DNA from 4 places in the Mesorhizobium sp. WSM4871 genome. Region 4 is predicted to be linked to each of the others. Evidence: predicted binding sites of a transcription regulator. Region 4 holds the regulator's gene; each other region holds the start of a gene.
The links. The regulator LexA, encoded in region 4, represses DNA repair genes until DNA is damaged. The targets are predictions, from matches to a motif close to TGTTCNNNNTGTGTTCNG.
Positions count from the first base shown of each region.

Region 1: AC0L2H_RS14275 (PA0069 family radical SAM protein) is a predicted target of LexA. The motif match lies at 3,241-3,258, and genes of this name have one in related genera.
Region 2: AC0L2H_RS05615 (DNA recombination protein RmuC) is a predicted target of LexA. The motif match lies at 5,524-5,541, and genes of this name have one in related genera.
Region 3: AC0L2H_RS06600 (YifB family Mg chelatase-like AAA ATPase) is a predicted target of LexA. The motif match lies at 4,343-4,360, and genes of this name have one in related genera.

Region 1 covers NZ_JBVVPU010000006.1:111,801-119,289, forward strand. Annotated here, with positions in the region: gene AC0L2H_RS14260 (F0F1 ATP synthase subunit B) at 1-282, shown strand, start outside; gene AC0L2H_RS14265 (F0F1 ATP synthase subunit B) at 293-784, shown strand; gene AC0L2H_RS14270 (ribonuclease HII) at 1,055-1,750, opposite strand; gene AC0L2H_RS14275 (PA0069 family radical SAM protein) at 2,012-3,166, opposite strand; gene AC0L2H_RS14280 (glycosyltransferase) at 3,317-3,820, shown strand; gene AC0L2H_RS14285 (phytanoyl-CoA dioxygenase family protein) at 4,072-5,046, shown strand; gene moaB (molybdenum cofactor biosynthesis protein B) at 5,056-5,607, opposite strand; gene AC0L2H_RS14295 (4-(cytidine 5'-diphospho)-2-C-methyl-D-erythritol kinase) at 5,609-6,469, opposite strand; gene AC0L2H_RS14300 (hypothetical protein) at 6,514-6,699, opposite strand; gene AC0L2H_RS14305 (S49 family peptidase) at 6,782-7,489, opposite strand, start outside.
Region 2 covers NZ_JBVVPU010000002.1:459,186-466,674, reverse strand. Annotated here, with positions in the region: gene AC0L2H_RS05650 (LLM class flavin-dependent oxidoreductase) at 1-255, opposite strand, end outside; gene AC0L2H_RS05645 (DUF6481 family protein) at 472-900, shown strand; gene sugE (quaternary ammonium compound efflux SMR transporter SugE) at 981-1,295, opposite strand; gene AC0L2H_RS05635 (hypothetical protein) at 1,529-1,654, opposite strand; gene AC0L2H_RS05630 (transglutaminase-like domain-containing protein) at 1,869-2,678, shown strand; gene AC0L2H_RS05625 (cation diffusion facilitator family transporter) at 2,797-3,753, shown strand; gene AC0L2H_RS05620 (GFA family protein) at 3,800-4,204, shown strand; gene AC0L2H_RS05615 (DNA recombination protein RmuC) at 4,220-5,491, opposite strand; gene def (peptide deformylase) at 5,595-6,140, shown strand; gene AC0L2H_RS05605 (plasmid stabilization protein) at 6,260-6,568, shown strand; gene fmt (methionyl-tRNA formyltransferase) at 6,606-7,489, shown strand, end outside.
Region 3 covers NZ_JBVVPU010000002.1:663,233-670,721, reverse strand. Annotated here, with positions in the region: gene AC0L2H_RS06610 (hydantoinase/oxoprolinase N-terminal domain-containing protein) at 1-66, shown strand, start outside; gene AC0L2H_RS06605 (malate synthase G) at 336-2,510, shown strand; gene AC0L2H_RS06600 (YifB family Mg chelatase-like AAA ATPase) at 2,716-4,248, opposite strand; gene gshB (glutathione synthase) at 4,393-5,334, opposite strand; gene AC0L2H_RS06590 (putative bifunctional diguanylate cyclase/phosphodiesterase) at 5,552-6,901, shown strand; gene AC0L2H_RS06585 (SDR family NAD(P)-dependent oxidoreductase) at 7,121-7,489, shown strand, end outside.
Region 4 covers NZ_JBVVPU010000005.1:391,075-398,563, forward strand. Annotated here, with positions in the region: gene AC0L2H_RS13655 (adenylate/guanylate cyclase domain-containing protein) at 1-59, opposite strand, end outside; gene AC0L2H_RS13660 (ComEC/Rec2 family competence protein) at 623-3,091, shown strand; gene lexA (transcriptional repressor LexA) at 3,085-3,837, opposite strand; gene AC0L2H_RS13670 (molybdopterin molybdotransferase MoeA) at 3,944-5,149, opposite strand; gene moaC (cyclic pyranopterin monophosphate synthase MoaC) at 5,150-5,632, opposite strand; gene trpC (indole-3-glycerol phosphate synthase TrpC) at 5,635-6,447, opposite strand; gene trpD (anthranilate phosphoribosyltransferase) at 6,451-7,461, opposite strand; gene AC0L2H_RS13690 (SurA N-terminal domain-containing protein) at 7,458-7,489, opposite strand, start outside.

The DNA of each region.
Region 1 (7,489 bases), on a different contig from region 4:
GAGCAGGAACTGGCGGAAGCCAAGACCAGGGCCAACACGATCGGCCAGCAGGCCAACGATGCCGCCAAGGCGGAAGCCGAGACCGCCCGCAAGAAGATCGAGGCGGCGCTCGACCAGAAACTTGGCGAAGCCGAGGCCCGCATTTCCTCCATCAAGGCAAACGCCATGAAGGAAGTCGGCACGATAGCCGAGGACACTGCTTCGGCAATCGTCGAGGCGCTGGTCGGCGGCAAGGCCAGCAAGGCCGAGATCGCGGCTGCGGTCAAATCCGTGGCCCGGTGAGGAGCGCATCATGGACGCCACATCTCTCGCAACGCTTTGGGCCACGGTTGCCCTGGTCATTTTCCTGGCCATTGCCATCTACATCAAGGTGCCGGGCCTGATCGCCAAGTCGCTCGATGCCCGAGCCGCCAAGATCAGCGCCGAGCTTGAGGATGCGCGCCGGCTGCGCGAGGAAGCCCAGCAACTGCTTGGCCAATACCAGAAGAAACGCAAGGAAGCCGAGCAGGAGGCCGCCGACATTGTCGCCGCCGCCAAGCGCGAGGCCGACATGCTTGCCGCCGAGGCGCACAAGAAGACCGAGGACTATGTCGCCAGGCGCACCGCGCTTGCCGAGCAGAAAATCGGTCAGGCCGAACGCGAGGCGATCGGCGAAGTGCGCGCCAGCGCCGTCGACATCGCCGTCGAGGCTGCCCGCGCGCTGCTCGCCGCCAAGACCGACGCAAAGGCTGGTGCGGATTTGTTCAAGGCCTCACTTCAGGATTTGAAGTCTAAGCTGAACTAGGCGAAAGCCGTCATCGCATCATCGAAGCCGCTGGGGGCAATCCGGCGGCTTTTTTGTTGTGGCGGGGATAATCTCCCCCCTCGAGGGGGAGATGTCGCCGAAGGCGACAGAGGGGGTCGGCACGTCCTGGCGCGACGCCAAATGGACGAAAGAGCAGGTTGGCGCTTCACGCGCGGCGACCCCCTCTGGCCTGCCGGCCATCTCCCCCTCGAGGGGGGAGATTACGCGCCCAGGCCTCTCGCCAATCTTCAAGCAATACCGCCGCTTCACTCAATCCAACCCGGCAAGGCTCTCTTCCTCCACCACTTCCGCCCCGCCCAAACGGAACGGCGCGAACGACACGCGGTGCAGCCGCGCCACCGGCCCGTGCGCCTCGATGGCCGTGCGGTGACGGACCGTCGCATAGCCCATATGGACTTCGAAGCCGTAATGCGCGTGATGGCTGCCGCAGCCGCACATCATGCGGTCACGCATCACCTTGGCGACGATCGAGGCGGCCGCGATCGACTGCGAGCGCTGGTCGCCCTTGATCAGCGCGCGTCCGGCGCAGGGCAGGCCCGGCGGCACGTCGCGGCCGTCGGCGAGCGCCAGTTTCGGCTGCACCGGCAGGCCGACCAAAGCGCGGCGCATCGCCTCGAGGCTGGCCTTGAGGATATTGCTGTCATCGATGCCTTCGGCGCTGACCGAGGCCATCGACACGCCAAGAGCGGATCCGAGGATTTTCAGGAACAGCGCCTCGCGCTGTAAATGGCTAAGGCGCTTGGAATCGTCGAGACCATCGGGAATGTTGGCGGGATCGAGCACCACCGCCGCCGCCACGACCGGTCCGGCAAGCGGCCCTCTGCCGGCCTCGTCCATGCCCGCCACCGGCCAAAGGCCCTCTGACATCGCCTTCGTCTCGAAGGAGAAGTCGGGTCTCTCGACGATTTCAAAGAGAAGCGGAGAATCGGAACGCTGGCGAGCCATGGTGCGGCGAGGTTCGCATCAGCTCCGATTCTCCGCAAGCCCCTCCGGGCCGAATGGGGCACCGGACCCGGAGGGCACCGTCTGCAAGCCCGGGGACAAGACAGGCCGGACGGAATTTTCCAATGCATGTCGCGCAAAAGTGTGCAGCGGTTTTGCGGTAACGACATGCATAAAAACAAGAACCTAAAAGCGCGTTGCATGAGGCCGGTCGACGCGACGCGCTTTTTTAGGCGCCGCCGGCAATGGCTGCACATGATGTCTTCAAAGCAGCATCAACTGCTCCGTTGCCTTGGCCGCGGCGACGAACCGGTCGGTCCTGAGCGACCGGCGCTCGGCATTGAGGCCCAACCGCTTGGCGGCGATCTCGAAGCGCCGGCCGATCTGCCAGGCGTAGGGACCGGAGCCTTTCATGCGTTTGCCCCATTCCGAATCGTAATCCTTGCCGTCGCGCATCGAGCGGATCAGCGACATGACGTGGCGATAGCGGTCGGGATAGTGGCGCAGCAGCCAGTCCTTGAAGATCGGCGCCACCTCCAGCGGCAGGCGCAGCAGGACATAGCCGGCCTCACGCGCACCCGCCGCATAGGCCGAATCGAGGATGCGCTCCATCTCCGGATCGGTCAGGCCAGGGACGATCGGCGCGACCATGACCGAGGCCGGAATGCCGGCATCCGAAAGCTGCCTGATCGCCTCCAGCCGCTTGGTCGGCGTCGACGCGCGCGGCTCCATCGTCCGCGCCAGCATGCGGTCGAGCGTCGTCACCGACAGCGCCACCTTGGCCAGTCCGCGTTCGGCCATGCGCGACAATATGTCGATGTCGCGCGTCACCAGCGCCGATTTGGTGACGATGCCGACCGGGTGGCCGCGCGCCTCCAGCACTTCGAGGATCTCGCGCATGATCCGGTACTGCTTTTCGATCGGCTGGTAGGGATCGGTGTTGGTGCCGATGGCGATGGTGCGCGGCTGGTAGCCATCCTTGGACAGTTCCTTGTCGAGCATCCTCGCCGCATCCGGCTTGGCGAACAGCTTCGATTCGAAATCCAGCCCCGGTGACAGGCCCATGAAGGCGTGCGTCGGCCTGGCGAAACAGTAGACGCAGCCATGCTCGCAGCCGCGATAGGGATTGATGGACCGGTCAAAGGAAATATCGGGCGACTCGTTGCGGGTAATGATCGTGCGCGGCTTCTCGACCTGCACCTCGGTCTTGAACGGCGGCAGTTCCTCCAGCGAATTCCAGCCGTCGTCGAAGACATGCCGGCTGACCGGCTCGAAGCGGCCGGACGGATTGATGCCGGCGGAACGGCCGCGATTGCGTTCCGGACGCACGCGCATGCCGCTCTGTTCGATCATCGCATTGGCCATCTCGGCTCTTCCTGCTCCGAAGGCTGCAATGTCGGCGCGCACGATCTGTTCCATTTTCGCCCTCTCCCAGGGACTGTCGGCAGGCTGTCGAATCGCTCTGTTCATGAAATTATTCCTATTTCATTGGTGAGAACAAAGCAAGAACTTTGTATGGTGCAATGCAAAAACTGGCGCTTCGTCCGGCTTTCCGCTATTCGGCTAAACATGCTCAGCGTTCTCATCGAAACCCTGAACGACGAAGAGGGCCTTGCCCGCACGCTCGCCTCGCTGATTGGCGGCGCGGTCGAGGGCGTGGTGCGCGATGTCATCGTCTGCGACACCGGTTCGACCGACCAGACGCATCGGGTAGCCGACCATGCCGGCTGCCATTATGTGACGGGCGGTGTTGCCGCCGGCATCAGGCAGGCCAAGGGCGAATGGCTGCTCATGCTGGAGCCGGGCGCGCGGCTGGCGGAAGGCTGGATCGACGATGTCGCCGCCCATACGGCCAGGCAAACCATGCCGGCGCGGTTCTCGCGGGCGCGCGCCAGCCGCACGCCGTTTCTGTCGCGGGTCTTTTCTGGAAACCGGGCGCTGGCCGAAGGGCTGGTGATCAGCAAGCGTCAGGCCGCTGCCTTGTCCAAGAACGCCCGCAGCGCTGAAGCCATTGCGCGCGGCCTCGCGACAAAGCGGCTCCACGCCGAGATCTCCGTCGCGCCGGCGAAGTGAGCTCCTTCTTGCGCTGCTCCTCGTTCTTCTATTCACGCTGCTCGCCACGTTTCCTCTTTCCGTAGGTGGGCGAGGGGTTACGGGAATTTTTACCGGGCTGTCCTTTTTTACCGGCCTGTCCTTTATTGTGCGTTGCACAATACCTTCCCTCGGGGTAGCATTCTCCTGATGCGGGATATCAGGGTTTGGGTAATGCCGGAGCGGTGAGCGACCGACACTTCGTCGACGCCGCCTTCACAGCCGAGGAGCCGATGACCCTTTCAAGCCCTGACAAGACCGGCGCTGCGAGCCTCGAGGCGATCGCCCGAAACGGCAGCCTGCTGCGCCGTATCGCCGTGCGCATCCCAACCTATCTGACGGATCTTCGTGAGAACCCTGCCTGGTTGCCGATGTTCGTGCTGGCGCGCACCATGCCGGCGCGCCGGCTGCATTGGCGTGGCGCAAAACCGGTTCGGCCGGCACAAAAAGCCCGGGAAACGATGTTCGCCGGCGTCGATCGTGAAGCCGTGGTCGAAGCGCTCCGCTCGGACGGCCTCTTTTCCGGGTTGGTCCTGCCATCGTCGATCCACGAGGAGATCGCCCGCTTTGCCCAGCGCACGCCGTGCTTCGGCAATTTCGACCGTAGGCTGGAATTCCAGCCGGCCAAGCACGCCGAGGCCGAGAAGCACTTCGGCCGGCCCTTGCTCAGCGGCCATTTTTTCGAACGGATCCTCGACTGTGACGCGGCACTTGCCGTGCAGCGCGACCCGCTGCTTCTCGACATCGCCGCCCACTATCTCGGCAGCCAGGCGAAGCTGATCACGACACGCGTCTGGTGGAGCTTTCCGACCGGCGGGGTCTCCGACGCCGAGAAAAACCTCGCGTCGCTCGGCAAATACCACTTCGACCTCGACGACTGGCGCATGCTGAAATTCTTCTTCTACCTTGTGCCGGTCGACGACGGCACCGGTCCGCATGTCTATGTCAGGGGCAGCCACAACCGCCGCATCGTCAAGCATCAGATGACGCTTCTCGTCGGCCATCCGGCCGAGGAGGTTCTGAAGGTCTACGGCGACGACAGCCCGGTCACGCTGACCGGCGAGGCCGGTCTCGGTTTTGTCGAGGATCCCTTCGGTTTCCACATGGGCACCGTGCCGACGCGCGCGCCGCGGCTGATGATGGAAGTCGGCTTCGGTGTTTCGACACCGTCGCGCCGGCGCTTCCACGGCGAGCCGGTCATTCGCTGAACGCTCCGGCTATCCGGTTTTCCCGCGCCTGAGATGCTCGTCCAGCCGCGGCATGATCTCGACGAAATTGCAGGGCATGTGCCGGTAATCGAGCTGCGGCTTCAGGATGCCGTCCCAGGCGTCCTTGCAGGCGCCGGGCGAACCCGGCAGCACGAAGACGAAGGTGGCGTTGACGACGCCGCCGGTCGCCCGGCTCTGGATCGTCGAAGTGCCGATCTTGTCGTAGGAGATGCGGTGGAACACTTCGGAAAACCCGTCCATGTGTTTTTCGAAGATCGGCTCCAGCGCCTCCGGTGTCACGTCGCGGCCGGTGAAGCCGGTGCCGCCGGTGGTGATGACGACATCGATATTCTTGTCCCTCGACCACGCGAGGACCGTGTCGCGGATCTTTTCCCTGTCGTCGGTGACGATGTCGCGGGCGGCCAGGATATGGCCGGCGCCGGTGATGCGGTCGGCCAGCGTCTGGCCGGACTTGTCGTCGGCCAGGCTGCGCGTATCGGAAACCGTCAGCACCGCGATGCGCACGGGGATGAAGGAGCGGCTCTCGTCAATTTTGGCCATGTCAGTCGGCCTCCGATGTCAGGCTGCGCGTCGCGGCGACGAACCAATCCGGTTCGCGACTGCGGATTTCGGCTGCGGCGCGCTTCGCCACATTGCCGGTCTCGAACAGCCCGAAGCAGGTCGCGCCCGAGCCCGACATCCGGGCGAACCCCGCTCCGGCCTTGTTCAGCACGGAAAGCGCCCTGCCGATGGCCGGCTGGATGGCACGCGCCGCGGGCTCGAGATCGTTGCGGGTGATCTCCAGCCAGTTGCGGACGCTGTGGAAGTCGAAAGTATTCGGCAGCGGCGGCAGCCCATCATTGTCACGGCGCGAAAGTGCCGCGAATACCTCGGCCGTGGAGACAGCAGTGCTCGGATTGACCAGCACCAGTCCCAAGGCCGGAAAACCCGGCACGACCGACAGGTCGTCGCCGACCCCGCGCGCGATCAGCGGCTTTGCCGCCAGGCACATCGGAACGTCGGCGCCAAGCGAAAGGCCGATCCGCGCCAGGTCGGTATCGCCGATGTCGAGCTCCCAGCTCCGCACCAGCCCGCGCAACACCGCCGCGGCATCGCTGGAGCCGCCGCCGACGCCGGACGCGACCGGCAGGTTCTTTTCCAGCCGGATGACAACCGGCGTGTGCTGGAGACCGGCCTCCCGCCGCAGCGTGTCGCGCGCTTTCACCGCCAGATTGCCGCCGTCGAGCGGGACGGCGGACGCGTATTTGCCGGAGACGGAAAACCCGTCGCTGTCGGCACGCTCGATCTCGACCCTGTCGCCGAAGCGCGTGAACACGGCGAGGCTCTCGATCAGGTGATAACCATCCGGCCGCTTGCCGGTGACGTGCAGCGCAAGGTTGATCTTGGCATGCGCATGCCACATCCGCGCGTCGGAATTCACGGTCTCGGCGGCGAGGGAGATGATTTTCAGTCCTTGGCCAGGCGGTATTCGCCGGTCTTCGGATCCTTGACCAGCGTTCCCATCGTGCCGTTTGCCGCCTGCTTTTCGGTGCGCCGTATCTTGGCCGTCACGCGCTGGGCCTCCCTGACAAAGGAGCGGTAACCGACATAGGCAAGCACCCCGACGGCGGCGAAGAAAACGATCTGTGGCATGTCAAACTCCTCCCTCGCAGGGCTGGCAAACGCGGCCAATGGGGTCGGTCAACGCACTATGCTAGACGTTTCCGCCGGTTTTTCAAAGCCCGAAGCGCGCCCAAAGCGCGCGCTGTTCCGCCGCATCGATCACGCCGCTGGCGGCAGCGGCGGCGATATCGGGCGCCGAAAAGCCCTGGCGCGAACCGAACAGGCCGAACCGCCCGAACAGGCCGCGCGGCGCCGTGATCAGCTTGAGCTGGGTCTTTGTACCGAAACGGGTCTTCAGCACGCTGCGCATGTCGCCGAGCGCGTCGACAAGGCCGAGTTCCAGTCCCTTCTTGCCGGTCCAGAACAGGCCGGTGAACAGGTCGGGATCGTCCTTGAGCCTGGTGCCACGCCGCTCCTTGACGAGATCGATGAAGGTCTCATGGACCTCGAGCTGCAACGCCTTCAGCCGCTCGACATCCTCCTTCTTCTCGGGCTTGAACGGGTCGAGCACGGCCTTGTTCTGGCCGGCGGTGTGGACGCGGCGCTCGACGCCGATCTTCTTCATCAGCTCGGGAAAGCCGAACGAGGCTGATACCACGCCGATCGAGCCGACGATCGAGGAGGGGTCGGCAAAGATCTCGTCGCCGGCGACCGCGATCATGTAGCCGCCGGAGGCTGCGACGTCCTCGACAAAGACCAGAACCTTTTTGTTCTTCTCGTTCGCCAGGTCGCGAATGCGCCTGAAGATCAGCCGCGACTGCACCGGCGAGCCGCCCGGCGAATTGATCGAGATGGCGACCGCGGGTGCGGCGAAGGAGAA
Region 2 (7,489 bases), on a different contig from region 4:
GTCGGAAGACAGGACGGTCACCGCGCTGGTCAGCTTGATGCGCTTCGTGCGCTCCGCCGCCGCCGCTAGGGCGACGACCGGCGCCGAGGCGGCATAATCGGGGCGATGATGCTCGCCCAGCCCGAACACGTCGAGGCCGATCTGGTCGGCCAGCTCGATTTCCTCGATCAGATTGCGCAGCCGCTCATGCGGACCGATTGCGCCGGGACCCGGCTCCGGGCTGACGTCGGCGAATGTATAGAGACCAAGTTCCATTTGATGTCATCCCGGTGACTTCATTGTCGCGATAGAGGTAGCGATCAGCCTGCCGCGCCGCCAGAGGGCCGGACTGTGAACAGTGAATGTCTGGTGCAGCGAACGTCTCCCGGCTGCAACAGCTCACAATTTCATGGCTGGTATACTGTTTTGGCGCTTGAACTCTCGGCATTCGCGCGTATGTAAGCGTCGCAAATTGACTTCAGGGAAGTGGAATTGGCTATCTACAGGGAAAAAGACATTTTCGAGCGGCGCAATGCCGCAAACGAGGCAAAGAAGGCGCTTCTGGAGCGCTTCAAGTCAAAGCCGGCGGCAGATGATCCTGCGGTGCTGGCACGACAGGCCGAGCGCAAGGCAATCCTCGAGGCGCGTGCGATACGCGAGGCTGAAAAGGCCAGGCTGAAGCAGGAAAAGCTCGCGCGCGAGGCGGCCGAAAGGGCCGAGCGCGAGGCAGCGGCTGAAGCGGCGCGGATCGCAGCGGAAGAAGCGGCACAGGCGGAAGCAAAGATTCGCGAAGCCGAAGAGAACGAGCGTATCGCTCGTTTGCTCGCTGACGAGGCCGAACGCAAGGCCAAGCGCGACGCGCGTTATGCGGCGCGCAAGCAGCGCACCGGCCGGACGCCTCCGGGCTTCTCCGCCCGCTAGCGTTCAAGGCGCCATCGGCACAATCACGATCAGGGTCGCCCCACAGCGGCCCTGAAGGCGTTTGTCTGCGAGCCTGAAAGTCAGGCCGCCAGTTTCAGCCCCATGATGCCGCAGACGATCAGCGCGATGCAGCCCAACCGGATCGCCGTCGCCGGCTCGCCAAGCAGCCAGATGCCGAGCAGCGCGGTGCCGACCGTGCCGATGCCGGTCCACACTGCATAGGCGGTGCCGACGGGCAATGCCTTCAGCGCCAGGCCGAGCAGGCCCAGGCTGACGATCATCGAGGCGACAGTCAGGATGGTCGGCAACGGTTTGGAGAAACCGTCGGTGTATTTGAGACCGATCGCCCAGCCGATCTCGAACAGGCCGGCGAAAAACAGAAAAATCCACGACATCGGATACGCTCCACTGCTGCGTGTCGCCCAAAAGTGCGCAGCGGTTTTGGGAATAACGACTCGCACAGAGCAACACTTGATGGCGGGGCGTCCCGTCCGATTTTTCAGGGAAGGCGCGAGGTCGTCCTCGCGGCTTCGATTTAGGGAGCTTCGCCCGTCCAATCGACAAAACGCCGGCAGCATATGTTCATGCCGCCGGTTTGAAATCCGCGCCGAAACAGATTGGAGCCGGCCTACTTGTCCTTGAGCCTCGTCGCCTTGACCGGCGGCGCCTTGAGCGCCGGGGCCGCGACGGGCTTCTTCGCGTCCTTCTTCGGCTTGCGGGCTTCCTTGCCCGCCTTCATCGCACCTTTAGCCATGATTCGTTCCTCCAATGGGTGGCGCGCCAAGTGAAACAAGAGATTGGCCCGACCGCAAGGGGCTGTTGCGTCCCGGTGCGCCAGTTGAGGGGCTGTCAACGCTTTTTCCATTTTCCTCGTCAACGGCTCCAGTCCATGCCATGGTCTTGCCTGCACTGCGGCATCTATTCGGTTTTTCTTCGGATGATGATCAGGCAGGCCGGTCAGGACGACAATGCGAATCCACATCGGCTGCGAGATGAGCTTCGACTTCCCGCAGGAAACACCGCTGATCGCGATGCTCAATGTCCACTATTCCAGGGCATCCGATCTCGAACGGCCGGATTTCCTGACCTCGAACCCACCGGTGCCGATCGAAAGCTACCGCGACACCTTCGGCAACTGGTGCAACCGTTTCGTGGCGCCGCCTGGCCGCTTCACATTCGGTACCGACGCGGTGATCCGCGACCCCGGCACTTTCGAAATGGGCGACCTGATGGCGTGGCAGCACGAGGTGCGCGACCTGCCGTCGGAGACGCTGCTGTTCCTGCTGCCCAGTCGCTTTTGCGAGAGCGATCTGCTGGCAGATGACGCATGGCGGCTGTTTGGCCACACGCCCCTTGGTATTCCGCGTGTGCAAGCGGTCTGCGACTTCGTCCACAACCACATCGCCTTCAACTACGGCAATGCGCGGCCGACACGCACCGCCGCCGAAGCCTATCGTGAGCAGAGCGGCGTCTGCCGCGACTTCGCCCACCTCGCTGTCGCCTTCTGCCGGGCGCTCAACATTCCGACCCGCTACTGCACCGGCTACATCAGCGACATCGGCCTGCCGAAGCCGTGGGCGAGCATGGATTTCTGCGCCTGGATGGAGGTCTACCTCGGCGGCCGCTGGCACGCTTTCGATCCGCGCAACAACGCTCCGCGCATCGGCCGCATCCTGATCGCTTCCGGCCGCGATGCGGCCGATGTGCCGCTCACCCATATTTTCGGGCCGGGCACGCTTGCCAGCTTCAAGGTGTGGACCGACGAAGTCATCGAATAGGGTGCTCTCGGCGCCCCGCCTTCCACATTGAACGACTGCACATTTCCCGCGTTGTGAAAGGCGGTGGAGCTTCGACGGGTTGACCGCTAAGCTCGGGCATCGAACGGGACAGCACACCATGGCGGCGCATGGCGGGTCGAAAAAGGTCATCTACGCGGCGCTCGCCGGCAATCTGGCGATCGCGTTGACCAAATTCGCCGCCGCATTCTTCACCGGCAGCTCGGCGATGCTGTCGGAAGGCGTGCACTCGCTTGTCGACACCGGCAATGGCGGACTGCTGCTCTACGGCATGCACCGCGCCGCCCGCCCGCCGGACCACACGCATCCGCTCGGCCATGGCCGCGAACTCTATTTCTGGAGCTTCATCGTCGCCCTCCTCGTCTTTGCCTTGGGCGCCGGGGTGTCATTCTACGAAGGCGTGATCCACATCATGGCGCCCGAGCCGGTCGCCAACGTCAAGGTCAACTACATCGTGCTTGGCATCGCCTTCCTGTTCGAAGGCGGCTCGTGGTGGGTGGCGCTGAAGGAATTCCGCAAGCAGAAGGGCAGGCTCGGTTGGTTCGAGGCGGTGCGGGTCAGCAAGGATCCCAGCGTCTACACCGTGCTATTCGAGGACAGCGCGGCGCTTCTCGGCCTGATCGTCGCCTTCGCCGGCATATTGGCGGCGGAAGTGCTGGAGGTGCCGGAACTCGACGGCGCCGCCTCGATCGGCATCGGCCTCATTCTCGGCGCGACCGCGATCTTCCTGGCGCGCGAAAGCAAGGGCCTGCTCATGGGCGAGCCGGCATCGCCCGAAGTGCAGGAGAAGGTGCTGGCCATCGCCCAGCAGGACCCGGCGGTGCAGCGCGCAAACGGCATATTGAGCGTCCATATCGGTCCGAAGGAAATCGTCGCCGGCTTGAGCATCGAGTTCGAGGATCATCTGACCGCGCCCGAGATCGAGGCCTGCGTTGAGCGCATCGAGGCGCGGCTGAAGATGGATGTGCCGGAAGTCACGCGCCTGTTTGTCAAACCGCAGACAACTGGTACCTGGGAGCAGCGGCATAAGATTGTTGAAGCTGCGTCGGGAGAGTAGCCGGATTGTGCCGGCTAAAATACCAGCGAAGCAAGGAGGAGCGAAGATGAAAATCGACGGCGGCTGCCATTGTGGAGCCATCACCTATGAGGCGGAGGTCGATCCGGAAAAGACCGCGATCTGCCACTGCACAGACTGCCAGCAACTGACCGGCACGGCCTTTCGCGTCACCGTTCCCGCGCCTGAGGATCACTACCGGATCACCCGGGGCGCGCCGAAGGTCTACATCAAGACAGTGGCGAGTGGCGCTAAGCGCACCCAGGCCTTCTGCGCCGACTGCGGTTCGCATCTTTACGCAACGTCGGTCGGCGATGGCCCGAAAATCTATGGGATCAGGGTGGGCACCGCGCGGCAACGCCAGGATTTGATCCCGAGACACCAGAAGTGGCACAGATCGGCTCTGCGCTGGCTTCCGGAATTTCAGGATATGACAACCGTGGAAGAGCAGTAGCCGCTCTCTCGCTTGTCAGTCGTCGCCTTCGACAACCCGCAGCCTGAGCTGGCCGGTCTTCGAATCAGCGACACGCGGGCCGGTTTCCACTTTCGCGCCGGGAACCCGTGAGGCTGCGTCCGGGCCGGCATCGCCATCCGGCTGGGTTCCAAACTCCAGCGCCTCGATCTTCTGCCCGCGCTTCGTCACCTTCGAGGTGGAGACGAGGATGTCGTCGATGTCCTTGGCCGCTTGGCCGAAATGGGTCTGCAGCCGGCGCACCCGGTCGTCGACACGCGCAACATCCTCCATCAGCCGGACGACTTCGCCCTGGATCAGATGCGCCTGCTCGCGCATGCGTGCATCCTTGAGGATCGCCTGGATGACCTGGATCGACAGCATCAGCAATGATGGCGAGACGATAATGATGCGGGACCGGTGAGAGCGTTGCACCACCCCCTCGAAATTCTCATGGATCTCGGCGAACACCGATTCCGACGGCACGAACATGAAGGCGATGTCCTGGGTCTCGCCCTGGATCAGGTATTTTTCTGATATATCGCGAACATGGATCTCGATGTCGCGGCGGAAGGCTTGCGCGGCGACCTTCTGCAAATCAGCGCCATCGGCGGCGCGGATGGCGTTCCAGGCCTCCAGCGGAAACTTGGCGTCGATGGCAAGCGCCGGCGCGCCGTTCGGCATCTTGACCAGGCAGTCGGGCCGGCTGCCATTCGACAAGGTCGGCTGGAATTCGTAGGCGCCATGCGGCAGGCCGTCGGCGACGATGGCCTCCATGCGCGACTGGCCGAAGGCGCCGCGCGTCTGCTTGTTGGAAAGGATCGCCTGCAACTGCACGACCTGGCCGGCGAGCGACTGGATATTGCCTTGCGCCGTATCGATGACCGCCAGCCGCTCCTGCAGTCTGGCAAGGCTCTCATGCGTCGATTTGGTTTGCTCGGTCATGGTCTGGCCGAGCCGGCCGGTCATCGCGTCAAGCCTCTGGCCGATCGACTGCGTGAGTTCGGCCTGCCGCGCCCCGAACACATCGGCGATGGCGCCCATGCGGCCTTGCATCTCGGCCTGGCTTGCCAGGATGCCGGCCATCCGCGCCTCGGCGTCGCGGGCATGGTCGGCGGCTTCCGCGGCTGCCACAGCACGCGCCCTGGCCGACCGCCACAGCGCGATGACCAGCGCCAGGAACAGGCCAAGAAACAGGACCGCGCCGAACGCCAGAGCCTGGCCGAGCGTGATCGTGGTGGCGCCGAGCCGGGCAACGGGTTCGGACAGGATCGATGTCAGGTCATTCATGCGGCCAGCATAGCCGATTCGGCCCTCGGGCACAGATCAAAACGTGAACGATCCCAAACCGCCCCGGTTGACGCTTTTCACATGACGTCTTAGGTGAGACGCCATGTCGATCAAGCCGCTCATCATCCTTCCCGATCCCGTTCTGCGCCAGGTTTCGAAACCCGTCGAGCGCGTCGACGCCTCCTTGCGCAAACTGGCCGGCGACATGCTGGACACCATGTACGATGCGCCCGGCATCGGCCTGGCGGCGATCCAGATCGGTGAGCCGCTGCGCATGCTGGTCATCGACCTTGCCAAGGAGGACGAGACGCCGGCGCCGCATGTCTTCATCAATCCGGAGGTCCTCGAGAGCTCCGACCAGCGCTCGGTCTACGAGGAAGGCTGCCTGTCGATCCCGGATTACTATGCCGAGGTCGAGCGCCCCGCCGCCGTCCGCGTCAAATATCTCGATCGCGACGGCAAGTTGCAGGAGATCGAGGCCGAAGGGCTGATGGCGACCTGCCTGCAGCATGAGATCGACCATCTCAACGGCGTGCTGTTCATCGACCACATCTCGAAGCTGAAGCGCGACATGGTGGTGAAGAAGTTCAAGAAGCTCGCCAAGGACAAGGTCCCGGGCAATAAGACGCCCGGCAGGCTGGTGGGATAAGCATTATTCGGCCAATTCGCAGAAGCCCCCAGGCGAAACGACGGCAAGACATAGGCGCGCGCAAAGGATTGCCAGCCTTTGCTCTTATGGCGATTTTATGATGTCAGATGGAGACGCCGATGGCCGATATGCTGATCAGGCACATTCCCGAACCTTTGAAGCGCGAAATCGAACTGGCCGCCCGCAGATGCGGCCAGAGCTTGTCGGGCAAGGCGATCGATCTTTTGCACAAAGGCATGATCGCGGAAAGAGAAGCCGAGCCAGAACCGGGTCCCTCAGCGTGGGACGCGATTCGCTCGGCATTCGCCGCGGAAAATGCGATTGACGATGAGTTCGCAAAGATAATGGACGAGATCGAGGCGGAACGGAAACGCGATTTCGACGGGCTTGACCTGAAGCTCGTAAACCCGTTTGAAGCGGGTGCCTGAGCCGACTTGACGGGGCAAGGGCCTGGATCAAGGAAAAATGCCCCTGCGCGTCATCTTCATGGGTACCCCCGAATTTTCCGTGCCGACGCTGCGGGCGATCGCCGAGGCCGGGCACGAGATTATTGCCGTCTATACGCAGCCGCCGCGCGCCGCCGGCCGGCGCGGACTGGAGCTGACGCCGTCGCCGGTGCAGCGCGAGGCCGAGCGGCTTGGCATCACGGTGCGGACGCCGGTGTCGCTGAAGAGCGAGGCCGAGCAGGACGCATTCCGCGCCTTGCAGGCCGATATCGCGGTGGTCGTCGCCTATGGATTGCTGTTGCCCAGACCCATTCTGGAAGCGCCACGGTCCGGCTGCCTCAATGGTCACGCCTCGCTATTGCCGCGTTGGCGCGGTGCCGCCCCTATCCAACGCGCCATCATGGCTGGCGATGCCGAGACAGGCATGATGGTGATGCGCATGGAGGAAGGTCTGGACACCGGCCCGGTGGCGATGGTTGAAAAATGCGCCATCGGACCCGATATGACGGCCGGCGATCTGCACGACACGCTGATGGGCATGGGTGCGGCGCTGATGGTGGACGCGCTGGCGCAGCTTGAAGGAAACACCCTGACATTTACCACGCAGGCGACGGAAGGGGTGACCTACGCCAAAAAGATCGATAAAGCGGAGACGCGCGTAGACTGGACGCGGCCTGCTGGCGAGGTCCACAACCACATTCGCGGCCTGTCGCCCTTTCCCGGCGCATGGTGCGAGACCGAAATTGGCGGCCGCAGGGAGCGGCTGAAACTGCTTCGCTCGACGCTTGCAGAAGGCGCCGGCGAGCCGGGAGGAATTCTCGACGACCGGCTGACGGTCGCCTGCGGGTCGGGCGCAATCAGGCTGGTCGAAGTTCAACGGGCGGGCGGAAAGCCTGCCGGCGC
Region 3 (7,489 bases), on a different contig from region 4:
CAGCGCATGTTCATCGAGGCGCATGTCGTGGCGGTGGCGTCGGGAAGGCCGAGGATTGCGGTGTGAGCACGTAATCTCCCCCCTCGAGGGGGAGATGTCGCCGAAGGCGACAGAGGGGGTCGTCTCGCGTGGAGCGCTATTCTTTCTATCGCAGGAGGCCGGGCCCGGCGTGAAAGGTCGAGCCCGGTCGGACCGACCCCCTCTGGCCTGCCGGCCATCTCCCCCTCGAGGGGGGAGATTGGCGCCCCAAAATCCACCCCTTCACCCTAAGCTGAATTGACCCTGCCGGCCCAACATGCCAAAGGCGCGCAAAGCCTTCGCCTGGAGAAGCCCTGATGACCGATCGCATCGAGATCGCCGGATTGCGGATTGCCCGCGAATTGCACGACTTCGTCGCCAACGAAGCGCTGCCGGGGACCGGCATCGAGGCGGACGCCTTCTGGGCCGGCTTTGCTGCCATCGTTAGCGATTTAGCGCCGAAGAACCGGGCGCTGCTGGAAAAGCGCGACGCCATGCAGGAAAAGCTCGACGGCTGGTACCGCGACAATGGCGCCCCGGTCGACATGGAAGCCTACAAGTCCTTCCTGAAGGAGATCGGCTATCTCGTGCCGGAAGGGCCGGCCTTCTCGGTCGCCACCGGCAATGTCGATCCGGAGATCGCCCGGGTTGCCGGGCCGCAGCTCGTCGTGCCGGTGATGAATGCGCGCTATGCGCTGAACGCCGCCAATGCCCGCTGGGGCTCGCTCTATGACGCGCTTTACGGCACCGACGCCATCCCCGAGACCGAAGGCGCCGAAAAGGGCAAGGGCTTCAACCCCGCGCGCGGCGCGAAGGTCATCGCCTGGGCGAAGAATTTCCTCGATGAGGCGGTGCCGCTCACCTCGGGCAAATGGGCGGGGGTGAACGGGCTTTCGATCGCCAATGGCATGCTGCGGCTGGGCGAGGGCGCGGGCGCCAGCACGCTGGCCGACCCCAGGCAATTTGCCGGCTATCGCGGCGATGCCGCCAATCCCGATGCTGTCCTGCTGGTCAGGAACGGGCTGCACATCGAGATCGTCATCGACCGCGCCAACCAGATCGGCCGCACCGATCCGGCTGGGATTGCCGATGTCGTGCTGGAATCGGCGCTGACCACCATCCAGGACTGCGAGGATTCGGTCGCGGCGGTGGATGCGCAGGACAAGGTCGTGGTCTACCGCAACTGGCTCGGCCTGATGAAGGGCGACCTGGCGGAAGAGATCACCAAGGCCGGCAAGACTTTTACCCGCAAGCTCAATCCCGACCGCGCCTACACCGCGCCCGATGGTGGCGCACTCACGCTGCCCGGCCGCTCGCTGATGCTGGTGCGCAATGTCGGCCACCTCATGACCAATCCGGCGATTCTTGACCGCGACGGCAACGAGGTGCCGGAAGGCATCATGGATGCGGCCATGACGGCGCTGATCGCATTGCACGATGTCGGGCCGAAGGGGCGGCGGATGAATTCCCGCGCGGGCTCGATGTATGTCGTGAAGCCCAAGATGCACGGACCGGAGGAAGTCGCCTTCGCCGTCGAGATCTTCGACCGCGTCGAGGCGCTGCTCGGCATGGCCAGCAATACCATCAAGATGGGCATCATGGACGAGGAGCGGCGCACCACCGTCAATCTCAAGGAGGCGATCCGCACGGCAAAAGACCGCGTCGTCTTCATCAACACCGGCTTCCTAGACCGCACCGGCGACGAGATCCACACTTCGATGGAAGCCGGCCCGATGATCCGCAAGGGTGACATGAAGCAGGCCGCCTGGATTGCCGCCTACGAAGCCTGGAATGTCGACACGGGCTTGGAATGCGGGCTGGCCGGCCACGCCCAGATCGGCAAGGGCATGTGGGCGATGCCGGACCTGATGGCGGCGATGCTGGAACAGAAGATCGCCCACCCCAACGCCGGCGCAAACACCGCCTGGGTGCCGTCGCCGACGGCGGCGACGCTGCATGCCACGCATTATCACAAGGTCGATGTGCAGGCCGTCCAGGCGGCGCTGAAGAACCGGCCCAAGGCCAGGCTCGACGACATCCTCTCTGTGCCGGTGGCGGTGCGGCCGAACTGGTCGCCGGCCGACATCCAGGCCGAGCTCGACAACAATGCGCAAGGCATTCTGGGCTATGTCGTGCGCTGGATCGACCAGGGCGTCGGCTGTTCGAAAGTGCCAGACATCCATGATGTCGGCCTGATGGAAGACCGCGCCACGCTGCGCATCTCCTCGCAGCACATCGCCAACTGGCTGCATCACGGCGTCTGCACCGAGGATCAAGTAATGGAGACGATGCGGCGCATGGCGGCCATTGTCGATCGCCAGAACCAAGGCGACCCACTCTACCGGCCGATGGCGCCGGATTTCGACAGCTCCATCGCCTTCCTCGCCGCCTGCGACCTGGTGTTCAAGGGCCGCGTCCAGCCCAACGGCTACACCGAGCCGGTGCTGCACGCGCGGCGGTTGGAACTGAAAGCGAAAGAGCAGGCGGGCTGAGGTTCCCCTCCCCCTCGAGGGGAGGGTGGCCCGAAGGGCCGGGTGGGGTCGCCGAGGGTCACCTCGGCGTTTCCGAATTTCAAAACGACCCGATTGCGTTGCCATGTTCTTCCCGAGGCGCATAGTCAGAATGGGCGTTGGCGCACCTTACGCAGGACCCCACCCGGCCGCTTCGCGGCCACCCTCCCCTCAAGGGGGAGGGAGCTCACGCTGCCTGCGCCATCCGCTCCGAGCTCATCCGGTAGGAGATCGCCTCGGCCAGATGAATCCGCCCGACCGCCTCGCTGGCGTCGAGATCGGCCAGCGTGCGCGCCACCTTCAGTACGCGGTGATAGGCGCGGGCGGAAAAGCCGAGCTTTTCGCTGGCATCCCTAAGCAGCGACAGGCCCGATGCATCCGGCATCGCGATCTCCTCGATGACCGAAGGCGAGCAATGCGCGTTGGTGGTGGCGGAGGTGACGCCAAGCCGTTCGAAACGTTCGCGCTGGAGCGTGCGGGCGCGCGCCACGCGCAACGCCACATCGGCGCTTTTCTCCGCCCGGTCCGGCCGGATCAGATCGCCGGCCGAGACCGCCGGCACCTCGATCCTGAGATCGATGCGGTCGAGCAGCGGGCCGGAGATGCGCGCCTGGTAGTCGGTGCGGCAGCGGTCGCCGCGCAGGCAGCGATAGCCGGGCTCGCCGGCCATGCCGCAGCGGCACGGGTTCATCGCCGCGACCAGCTGGATGCGCGCCGGATAGGTGACGCGGTGGTTGGCGCGCGCGATCATGCAGTCGCCGGTCTCCAGCGGCTGGCGCAGCGCGTCGAGCGTCTGCGGCGAGAATTCCGGGAATTCGTCGAGGAACAGCACGCCATGATGGGCAAGCGAGGCCTCGCCCGGCCGCACGCGCAAGCCACCGCCGACCATCGCCGCCATCGAGGCTGAATGATGCGGGGCGCGGAATGGCCGCCGGTCGGTCAGCTTGCCCTCGCCGAGCTCGCCGGCGACCGAGGCGATCATCGAGACCTCCAGAAGTTCCTTCGGCGCCAGCGGCGGCAGGATCGACGGCAGCCGCTGCGCCAGCATCGATTTACCCGAGCCTGGCGGGCCGACCATCAGCAGATTGTGTCCGCCGGCCGCCGCCACTTCGAGCGCCCGCTTGGCGCTCTCCTGGCCCTTGATATCGGAGAGGTCGGGCAGGTCGCGCGGCGCCAGCTTGATGCCGGCTTCGGGCCTCGACAGCACCTGCGTGCCGCGAAAATGGTTGGCAATCGCGATCAGGCTGCGCGGCGCCAATATGTCGAACTCCTTGCCGGCCCAGGCCGCTTCCGGCCCGCAGGCGAACGGGCAGATCAGGCCCTTGCCCTCGGCATTGGCGCCGATCGCCGCCGGCAGCGCGCCGGCCACCGCGGCGATGGTGCCGTCGAGCGACAGTTCACCAAGCACGACATAGCCGGCCAGCATGTCGCCCGGAATGGCGCCGAGTGCCGCCATCAAGCCAAGCGCGATCGGCAGATCGTAATGGCTGCCTTCCTTGGGCAGATCGGCCGGCGCCAGATTGACCGTCACCTTCTTCGACGGCATCGACAGGCCGGAGGCATGCAACGCCGCCTGCACCCGCTCGCGGCTTTCGGCCACCGCCTTGTCGGCCAGGCCGACAATATGCATGCCGACCTTGCCCGGCGCGATCATCACCTGCACGTCGACCGGCACGGCCTCGATGCCCTGGAAAGCGACCGTGCGAACCCGCGCCACCATTCTAATCTGCCCCCGGATACCGGCTTGCCCGAAGCCCATGCGATCATGCCGCGAACGGCGTCACCGCAGACAACCACAGATTTCCGTCTTAGGCAAGAACATTACGGGAACAACTGAGCGACGCGTTCGGCGGCGCAAGAGCAATTACTTCCGCTTGCCCTCGACACAATCCCAGAACAGTCCAGCGATATCGGCGCCGCCAAAACGCAGGACCTCGCGCAAGCCGGTCGGCGAGGTCACGTTGATCTCGGTCATGTAGTCGCCGATGACGTCGATGCCGACCAGGATGAAACCGCGCTCTTTCAGCGACGGACCGATGCGCGCGCAGATTTCGCGCTCGCGCTTGGTCAATTCGGTTTTCTCGGCGCGGCCGCCGACATGCATGTTGGAGCGCGAATCGTGCTCGGCCGGCACGCGGTTGATGGCGCCGACCGCCTCGCCGTCGATCAGGATGATCCGCTTGTCGCCCTTGCGCACGTCCTTGAGATAGCGCTGCACGATATAGGGTTCGCGAAACATCTGGCCGAACATTTCAAGCAGCGAGGCGAGGTTACGGTCGGCCTCGTGCAGATGGAAGATGCCGGCGCCGCCATTGCCGTAGAGCGGCTTGACGATGATGTCGCCGAACTCCTTGCGGAAGGCGGCGACTTCCAGGGGATCCTTGGTGATCAGCGTTTCCGGCATCAGGTCGGGAAATTCGGTGACGAATATCTTTTCCGGGCTGTTGCGCACCCAGGCCGGGTCGTTGACGACCAATGTCCTGGGATGGATGCGTTCGAGGATATGCGTCGTCGTGATGTAGTTCATGTCGAAAGGCGGATCCTGCCTGAGCAGGATGACATCCATCTCGGACAGGTCGGTGCGCACCTTCTCGCCCAGCGAATAGTGGTTGCCCTTCTCGTCGCGGACTTTCAGCTCCTCGATGCGCGCGAACACCTTGCCGTCGCGCATGGACAGCCGGTCGGGCGTGTAGTGAAACAGCTGATGGCCGCGCCGCTGCGCTTCCAGCGACAGCGCGAACGAGGTATCGCCGGCAATCGAGACGGTGGAGACGTGGTCCATCTGGACGGCGACTTTCAACTTCACGGCAGGTCTCCAAGGCTTTGAATCCATGCATCGCGCTTTCCGAAGATCGGGCCGATGCATCGAGAGCGATATACGGAACTTGGCGCCTTCTGCCAATTGGCCAGAGCCCATATGACGCACGCTTCGCTTGGCGCAGGGATACCTTTCCTAAACGGTTTGCTGCCAGTGTTTGCCGCCAGTGTCGGAATTCATTCCGGCTTGAAAGACAGGGACACCGATGCAAACTCCGTTTGGCACCGGGCAGACAGGCAGGGACAGCACGGATCAGGCCTTCACCGATCCGCTGACCGGGCTGGGCAATCATCGCCGCTTCTTCGACAAGGTCGACCGCCTGATCGGCGACCGCGCCGACGACCCCGCGCCCTTCGCCGTCGGCATCCTCGATCTCGACGGCTTCAAGCCGATCAACGACCTGTTCGGACACAAGGCCGGCGACGACATACTGGTCCAGGTGGCCATGCGGCTGCGCGCTTCGATGGACAGCTACTCCACCGTCTGCCGCATCGGCGCCGACGAATACGCCTTTCTCTATCCGATGGTGTTCAGCGAAGAGGCGGTCGCCGCAAGAGCGCGCATGCTGATCGAGATACTCTCGGCGCCCTACGATGTCGGCGAACGCACCGCCAGGCTTTCGGCCTCGGTCGGCTGCTCGCTGTTCTATTCGGGCGACGAGACCACCGAGATTCTGGTCAGAAAGGCCGAGACGGCGCTCTATCATGCCAAGCGTTCGGGCCGCGGGCGGGTCGTCGTCTACAGCCGGGAAATGGAAGAGGCGGCCAAGCGCGTCACCCGCATCGAGCAGGCGCTGCGCCGCGCGGTTTCGGCCGGCGAGGTCGAGCCGTATTTCCAGCCGATCGTCGATCTCAGGACCCGCCGCGCCGTCGGCTTCGAGACGCTGGCGCGCTGGACCGATCGCGACCTGGGTTCGGTCTCGCCGACGGTTTTCATCCCGATCGCCGAAGAACGCGGCATCATCGGCCCCCTGTCGCAGCTTGTGTTGCGCAAGGCCGCCGAGGCGGCCAGGAGCTGGCCGAAAGACCTGTTCCTGTCCTTCAACCTGTCGCCCTCCCAGCTCGTCGACCAGAACACCGGCCTGCACATATTGTCGATCCTCGACCGCACCGGCTTCGATCCGCGCCGGCTGGAGATCGAGATCACCGAAACCGGCCTGATGAACGATCCGGCGTCCGCCGAGAAGATCGTCGAGGACCTGCGCCGCGTCGGCATCCGTGTCTCGCTTGATGATTTCGGCACCGGCCAGTCCTCGCTCGGGCGGCTGCGCGAATTCCATTTCGACAAGCTCAAGATCGACCGCGCCTTCGTCGCCTCCATTCTCGACGATCGCCCGTCGGAACACATTATCCGGGCAATCCTGGCCATGTGCGAAGGGCTCGGCATGGATGTGGTCGCCGAGGGTATCGAAGAGGAGGCGCAGGCCCGGCGTCTCGTTCAGTTCGGCTGCGCCGGCGGGCAGGGGTTCCTGTTCGGCCGGCCGGCCGATGCCGACGCCACACTCGCCTATATCAGGAATTCGTTCCGCAGCGACATGCGCGCAACAGTGGCCTGACGACCGGCGGCGCCGCCGCCGCGGCGCGACGATCCCTGTCAGACTTGATGCATGTCGCGCAAAAGCCTGCCCACGGGCTTGACCCGAGGGTGCGCAGCGGTTTTGCGAAAACGACTTGCAGGAAAACATGTCAGCGAATCTGCTTTTTCGCCCTTGCTCCCCCGACCTGGCTGGATAGGATGCGCGCCGGCCGGACAGGGCCTGGATCGGGAGAGAAAAATGATGCCATCGGCGCGTTTTGTTGACCTTGAAGGGGCTTCGGTGCTGATCACCGGCGGTGGTTCCGGCATCGGCGCCGCCTTGACCGAAGGTTTTGCCCGCCAGGGCGCGAAGGTTGCCTTCATCGACATCGCCGAGCGTCCGAGCACGGCACTGGCCGACCGCATCGAAAGGGAGCTCGGCCGGCGGCCGCTCTATCTCAAGGCCGATCTGCGCGACATCGAGGCGCTGCGCGCCGCAGTCGCCGAGGCGGTTGAGGCGCATGGCGATGTCACCGTGCTGGTCAACAATGCCGCCCTTGACGATCGCCACGCCGTCGAAGACGTCACCGTGGAATTCTGGGACAACAATCACGCGGTCAATCTACGT
Region 4 (7,489 bases):
CGCGAATAACCGACCACGTCGCAAGCCAGAATCGCTGCGAGGCGGCGCTGCGCGGTCATTGCACCGCGCGGCCCTCTCGCCCATGTACCGCCGACTTCCAGACGCCCAACGTGCATGGCATCCATTTCTCCCAGCCACCGCCAGTCGCCGATTCACACGGAGAACGCAGCTTGACCTTGCCTTCACGAGATTTCGCTATCCCGCTTGCTAGGCGTGAAGCGATCCGGTCGCCGCGCTAACAGCCAACCGGCGACACGCCCACGCAGCCTCTGGGGACGCTGACACACCACTCCCAGAAGGTCGGAGATATTTGCTGCCCTTGGTAACCGGGTGACGCCTCCGTGGTGGTGCTTTTGTCACCGCGATGTAACAGCGAGAGTTTCGCTTTGTCCGCGCCGGATCTTATGCGGCACGGCTCTGGTGTCGTTGGATTGAAGCCGGCCGAGGATCGCAAATCGACGCCGAAATTACGGCGGGTTATACGGCGGGTTGTCTTGTCGCCGAAAGCCATCGCTGAAGGAAGGACCCAGGGCAGGCACTGGAAGCGGATGTGGTTGCGCGGACTTTCGCGCGTCGCGCGTTCATGTAGCATAGGAGGTCAAGGGCGCAAGGGGCAGACCCGATGGCTGGACGAGGCCGGGATACGGACGAGGGCGAGGACGCGATCAGCGGCGTCAGCGAACGGTTGCTGTTCGCCGCCTCCGTTCCCGTCCCGCCGGCGCCAGCTTCGCTGCCGCGCCTCGATATCCCGCCGCCCTTGCCGCCGGATCGCACGCCGACGGTGCCGGTCCCGACTGTCGGCACCACGACCCGCCTTGGCGGGCAGTTTCGCCGCCTTTCGTCATCCAGCATCCGCGCCGCCGTGGTCTCGGCGGCCAGCCTGGAAATCGACCGGGGCATCGCCTTCCTGCTGGTGCCGGTTTTCCTCGCATCCGGGGCGATCTTCTATTTCTCGCTTGCCGTGGAACCGGGTTTTGCGCAACCCATCGCCGTCGTGGTCCTGATGGCGTTGTGCGCGGCCGGCTCGCGGTCATGGCGCAAGACGCATCTGTGCTTCATGGCGGCGCTGTTGTGCGCGCTCGGCGTGCTCGCCGCCAAGGTCGAGACCTGGCGCGTCGCAACGCCGATGCTCGGTTCGGAAATCCCGACGCGGCTGACCGGCCGTGTCGTCAGCCTCGACCAGATGGCGAATGGCCGCGTCCGGCTGGCCATCGATGTGATCTCAACCGCCCGGCCGACGCTGCGCTATCCCCCGGAACGGGTTCGCGTTTCCGCGTCAAAAATACCGCCTGGCATGACCGCCGGATCCGTGGTGACCGGCTACGCCAGGCTGCTGCCGCCGACCGGCCCGGTGCGGCCGGACAGCTATGATTTCTCCTTCGACAGCTATTTCACCGGCATCGGCGCCAGCGGCTTTTTCCTCGGCACGCCGAAACTTGTCGGCGCGGATGCCACGCCGCCAGATGGCACACTGCTTGCCGCGCGCCTTTCTTCGGCGGTCGAGAACGCCCGCGAGAGCATCGCGAACCGTATTCGCGGTCAAGTTGGCGGCGCCGAGGGCGAAATCGCCGCGGCCCTGATCGTCGGCGTGCGCGCCGGTATCCCGGAAAAGATCAACGAGGCGATGCGGCGCACCGGCATCTACCACATCATTTCCATCTCCGGCCTGCATATGGCGCTGGTCGCCGGTACGGTCATGGCGCTGCTGCGCGGCGCCTTCGCGCTGTTTCCCGATTTTTCCTCGCGCCGGCCGATCAAGAAATACGCGGCCGCGGCCGCACTCTTTTCGATCGCGGCCTATCTCGTCATTTCTGGCGTGGTGGTCGCGGCCGAGCGCAGCTTCATCATGCTGGCGGTGATGCTGATCGCGGTGCTCTTCGACCGGGCAGCACTGACCATGCGCAATCTGGCGATTTCGGCGATTGCCGTCATCCTGGTGTCGCCGCACGAGGTGGTCGGCCCGAGCTTCCAGATGTCGTTTGCCGCGACCGCCGCACTTGTCGGCGCCTATGCCGGCTGGTCCGATTACCGTGCAGGCAAGGTCACCACGCCACCGCCACGACGATCGCTGCCTGGTTTCGTCACGCGAAAATTCCTGGCTGCGATGGGCGGCCTCGCCATGACCTCCATCATCGCCGGCGGCGCAACGGCGCTTTTCGCCATCTGGCACTTCCAGCGCGTCTCGCCGCTCAGCCTGTTCGCCAACCTGGCCGTCATGCCTGTTGTTTCGCTGGTGGTCATGCCTTTCGCGGTTCTCAGCGCGTTGGCGATGCCGTTCGGCGCCGACGGCCCTTTCCTCTATGTGATGGGCAAAGGGCTCACGGCGATGATTGCCCTGTCCGGCTGGATATCGCAGCGCTCGCCGATCGATGCGGTCGGGCTGATTTCGCGTCAGTCCGTCCTGCTGGTGACGATCGCCCTTGTCATCGCGACCATGGCGACGACCCGGCTACGGCTCGCGGCCCTTCCTTTCGCGCTCGCCGGACTGCTGACGATTTCCCACACCCGCACGCCCGACGTCCTGATCTCGGAGGACGGGCATCTGGTGGCGCTGTCGATCGGGAACGGCGAACTTGCCATCAACCGGGTACGTTCGAACGTGTTTACCACCGACAACTGGAAGCATGCGCTGGTATCCGAAACCATCGTCGAACCGGAGACGTTCGCCAAGGGCGACGCTCAGTTTGACATAACCGATCCGGCCGAATTGCCGCCGGGCGCGCCGTTCTACTGCACAGAAGGCCTGTGCATAGCCAGGCATCCGTCGGGCGCTATCGTCGCGCTCGCCGACGACCGCAAGACCGCCCGGCCAGCCTGCGCCTTTGCCGACCTGATCGTCATCGACGATGCCACCGCCTACGATCCCTGCCGCAATCCGCTGATCCTTGTCGTCACCAAACGGCAGCTTGCCCGCGCCGGCAGTGCCGCCGTCTTCTTCAACCCGCAATCGGCGACCATGCGTGCAGAAATCCGCTTCGCCGTCGAAGCGCCATATCGGCCATGGCATACCCAGCGAAAGTTTTCGCGCGAGGCGAGGGGGCTGCCGCCATACCGCAAGCCCGAGAAATCCAAGCCGTCTGTGGTTCAGTAACGCCGGATCAAACCGACGAGCTTGCCTTGCACCTTGACGCGGTCCGGCCCGAAGATGCGCGTCTCGTAGGCCGGGTTGGCGGCTTCGAGTGCGATCGAAGCGCCCTTGCGGCGGAACCGTTTCAGCGTCGCTTCCTCCTCGTCGACCAGCGCCACGACGATCTCGCCAGGCTGGGCGGTGTCGGCATTGCGGATGATGACCGTGTCGCCGTCGAAGATGCCGGCTTCGATCATCGAGTCGCCCTTGACCTCGAGCGCGTAGTGCGCGCCGCCTGTAATCATGTCCGGCGGTACCGAGATGGAGTGCGTCTGGTGCTGGATGGCGTCGATCGGCACACCCGCGGCGATGCGGCCCATCACCGGAATGGACACCGCGGCAACGGCGTCGTCATTGTTGCCGGCGGAAGGCATTCGCGATAGCGCCGGCTTGATCTGCCGTCCGAGGTTACCCTGCCCGGAATTGTTTTGGCCAAGGCTGCCCTGAATGACGCTCGGCGAGAATTTGCGCGCCGCATTGAGGCCAGGGGCAATCGAGTCGGGAAGACGCAGCACCTCCAGCGCACGAGCGCGATTCGGTAGCCGGCGAATGAAGCCGCGTTCCTCCAGCGCCGTGATCAGCCGATGGATCCCGGATTTGGAGGCGAGATCGAGCGCTTCCTTCATCTCGTCGAACGAGGGCGGAATGCCGCTTTCCTTCATCCGTTCGTGGATGAACATAAGCAGTTCATGTTGCTTGCGTGTCAGCATCGCGGCCCCCAAAACAGAATCAGAAAAACAAACCCAGAACAAACACTATCTGTTCCAGTTGTGTTCCGCAACCATTTAAAGTTTAATGAATGTGTTGACGTTTTGTTCAGCGTAGCATCAGCACGCTGCAGGCAGCGCCGGCCGCGGCGACGGGAGCGAAAGGCTCACGCACGATCAGCCCATTGGCGTCGGCCAGCATTCTTAGCATCGAGGAATCCTGGATGCCGAACGGCGTCGCCTTGAACGATCCGGCCTCTTCGGTCACCACGGCGCGCACATAATCCTGCCTGAGATCGTTCGCCGGCATTGCGGCGCCGAGCCGCGCCTCGCGCATGTCCTGCCGATACGCCCGGCCGCCGAGCCGCGCCAGCAGCGGCTTCAGAAAAAGCTGCGTGCAGACCAGGCTCGCCACCGGGTTGCCGGGCAGGCCGATGCATCTGACAGTGCCCAGCCGCCCGGACATCAGCGGCTTGCCGGGGCGCATGGCGATCTTCCAGAAATCGAGCGTCATGCCTTCGCCGGTCAGCACGTCATGGACGAGGTCGTGGTCGCCGACCGAAGCGCCGCCGAGGGTGACGAGGACATCGGCGCCGGCGGCGACCGCCTTTTTCACCAGAGTGGCGATCGCTTCCTTGCGATCCGCGGCGATGCCGAGATCGAGGGCATTTGCACCGACCGACCGGGCTGCGGCGGCAACGCCATAGGCATTGGACGAGATGATCTGGTCGGGCCCGAGGTCGCTGCCCGGCGGCAGCAATTCGTCGCCGGTGGCGATGATGGCGACCAGGGGCCGTTTCACCACGCTGACACGCGGATGATTGGCCGAGGCTGCCAGCGACAATGCGGCCGGATCGAGCAGGCGGCCCTTCTCCAGCAGGACATCGCCTTTCGAGAAGTCGAGCCCCAGACGGCGTATGTTTCGCCATTCCGGCGTCGGCTCGGTCACTTCGATGCTGCCGCCGCCGAGATCCCTGGCGTTCTCCTGGATAACGATGGTGTCGGCGCCGGCGGGAAGCGGCGCTCCGGTAAAAATGCGCACGGCTTGCGCCGGACCGACAGTGCCTTCGAAGCCACGACCGGCCGGCGCCATGCCGATCACCGAAAGCCTGGCGGGTGCGGATGTGACATCGGCGGCCCGCGCCGCATAGCCGTCCATGGCCGAGGCATTGAAGGGCGGCTGGGTGCGCAGCGCCATCACGGGCTCGGCCAATACCCGGTCAGCCGCGTCCATCAGCGCAACGCTTTCGGCTGGTAGCGCCGTCGCACCGTCAAGGAGGCGTTCGAGCGCCTCCGCCACCGGGACCAGCGCCATTTAAGAACCTGCCTTGTAGTCGCCGGACTTGCCGCCGGTCTTTTCCACCAGCCGGACGCCGGAGATCACCATGGCGCGGTCGACCGCCTTGGCCATGTCGTAGATCGTCAGGCAAGCGACCGAGGCCGCGGTCAGGGCTTCCATCTCGACGCCGGTCTTGCCGGTGACGCGGACCAGCGCCGTGACCTTGAGGCCGGGCAGCGACTGGTCCGGTTCGATATCGATGGAGACTTTTGTCAGCAGCAGCGGGTGGCAGAGCGGGATCAGTTCATGCGCCTTCTTTGCCGCCATGATGCCGGCGATGCGTGCGGTGCCGAGCACGTCGCCCTTCTTGGCATCGCCCGCCAGGATCATTTCCAGTGTTTGCGGCCGCATCGAGACAAAACCTTCGGCGATCGCCGTGCGCGTCGTCTCCGCCTTGTCACCGACATCGACCATATTGGCTTCGCCTTGCGCGCCAAGATGGGTGAGGGCGGCTGACATCGTCAGATAACCTCTGCTGGGGCCTTGCCGGTCAACAGCGAGCGCGTTGCTGCAGCCACGTCCTGTTGCCGCATCAGGCTCTCGCCGACGAGGAACGTGCCGATGCCGCTCCTCTCCAGCCTGCGGCAGTCGTCATGTGAAAAGATACCGCTCTCGCTGACCAGCAGCCGATCGGCCGGCACCATCGCGGCCAGCCGCTCTGACGTCTCGATGCTGGTTTCGAACGTCCTGAGATTGCGGTTGTTGATGCCGATCAGCCGCGACGACAGTTTCAAGGCGCGTTCCATCTCAGCTTCGTCATGCACTTCGACCAGCGCATCCATGCCGAGTTCGAAAGCCGTGGATTCGAGTTCGCTCGCCACGCCGTCATCGACGCTGGCCATGATGATCAAGATGGCGTCAGCGCCCCAGGCACGCGCCTCGTAAACCTGATAGGGATCGAAGAGAAAATCCTTGCGGAGTGCCGGCAAATCAACGGCTGCGCGCGCCTTGGTGAGAAATTCGGGCGCACCCTGGAACGACGGCGCGTCGGTCAGCACCGAAAGACAGGCAGCGCCACCCGCCGCATATGCCTTGGCCAATGCAGGCGGGTCGAAATCGGCGCGGATCAGGCCCTTTGAGGGGCTCGCCTTCTTGATCTCGGCGATCAGCGCGAAAGCCCCGGCTTTGCGCCTGGCATCAAGCGCCGCGAGAAAGCCGCGCGGCGCATCGGCGTCCTTCGCCCGCGCCTTGATCTCGGCCAGCGGCACAAGCGCCTTTGCCGCGACGATCTCCTCGCGCTTGTAGGCCTCGATCTTGCGCAGGATATCAGCCATTCCCTATCCGTTCGAAATCGCGACCAGCCTGTCGAGCACCTTTAGCGCCCGGCCGCTGTCGATGGCTTGCGCGGCACTCGCCATGCCGTCGGCAAGCGTGGTTGCCTTGCCCGCCACCACCAGCCCGGCGCCGGCATTCATCAGCACCGTGTCGCGATAGGCGCCGGCAGCGCCGCCCAGCATGTCGCGCATGGCCTTGGCGTTGTAGGAGGCGTCGCCGCCGCGCAGTTCGTCCTTGGTGTGGCGCTTCAGCCCGACGGCTTCCGGGGTCAGCGTAAAGCTGCGAATCTCGCCGCCGACCAGTTCGGCCACTTGGGTCTCGCCGGTGGTGGTGATCTCGTCATAGCCGTCGCCATGGGCGACCCAGGCATGGTCGGCGCCCAGGGCTTTCAATGTCTCGGCCACCGGCATGATCCATTCCGGCAGGAACACGCCGACCATCTGCCTGCTGACGCCGGCCGGGTTGGACAGCGGGCCAAGCAGGTTGAAGATGGTGCGCGTGCCGAGCTCGACACGGGTCGGGCCGACATGCTTCATCGCCGGATGATGCGCCGGCGCGAACATGAAGCCGACGCCGGCCTCATGGATGCAGCGGCCGATCGTTTCCGGCGGAATGTCGATCTTGACGCCCAGCGCGATCAGCACGTCGGCGGCCCCGGTCTGCGAGGACAGTCCGCGATTGCCGTGCTTGGCCACCGGCACGCCGCAGGCGGCGATGACAAAGGCGGATGCGGTCGAGATGTTGACCGAGTGCGAATTGTCACCGCCGGTGCCGACGATGTCGATGGCGCCTTCGGGCGCGTCGACGCGCAGCATCTTGGCGCGCATCGTGGCGACGGCGCCGGAAATCTCGCTCACCGTCTCGCCGCGCACGCGCAGCGCCATCAGGAAGCCGCCGATCTGGCCGGGCGTGGCGTCGCCCGACATGATGATGTCGAAAGCCTCGCGCGCTTCCTCGAACGAAAGCGCGGTTCCCGTGGCGATCTTGGCGATGTGGGTCTTCAGCGCGCTCATCTGGTCAGGGCTTGGGCAACGGCGGTCT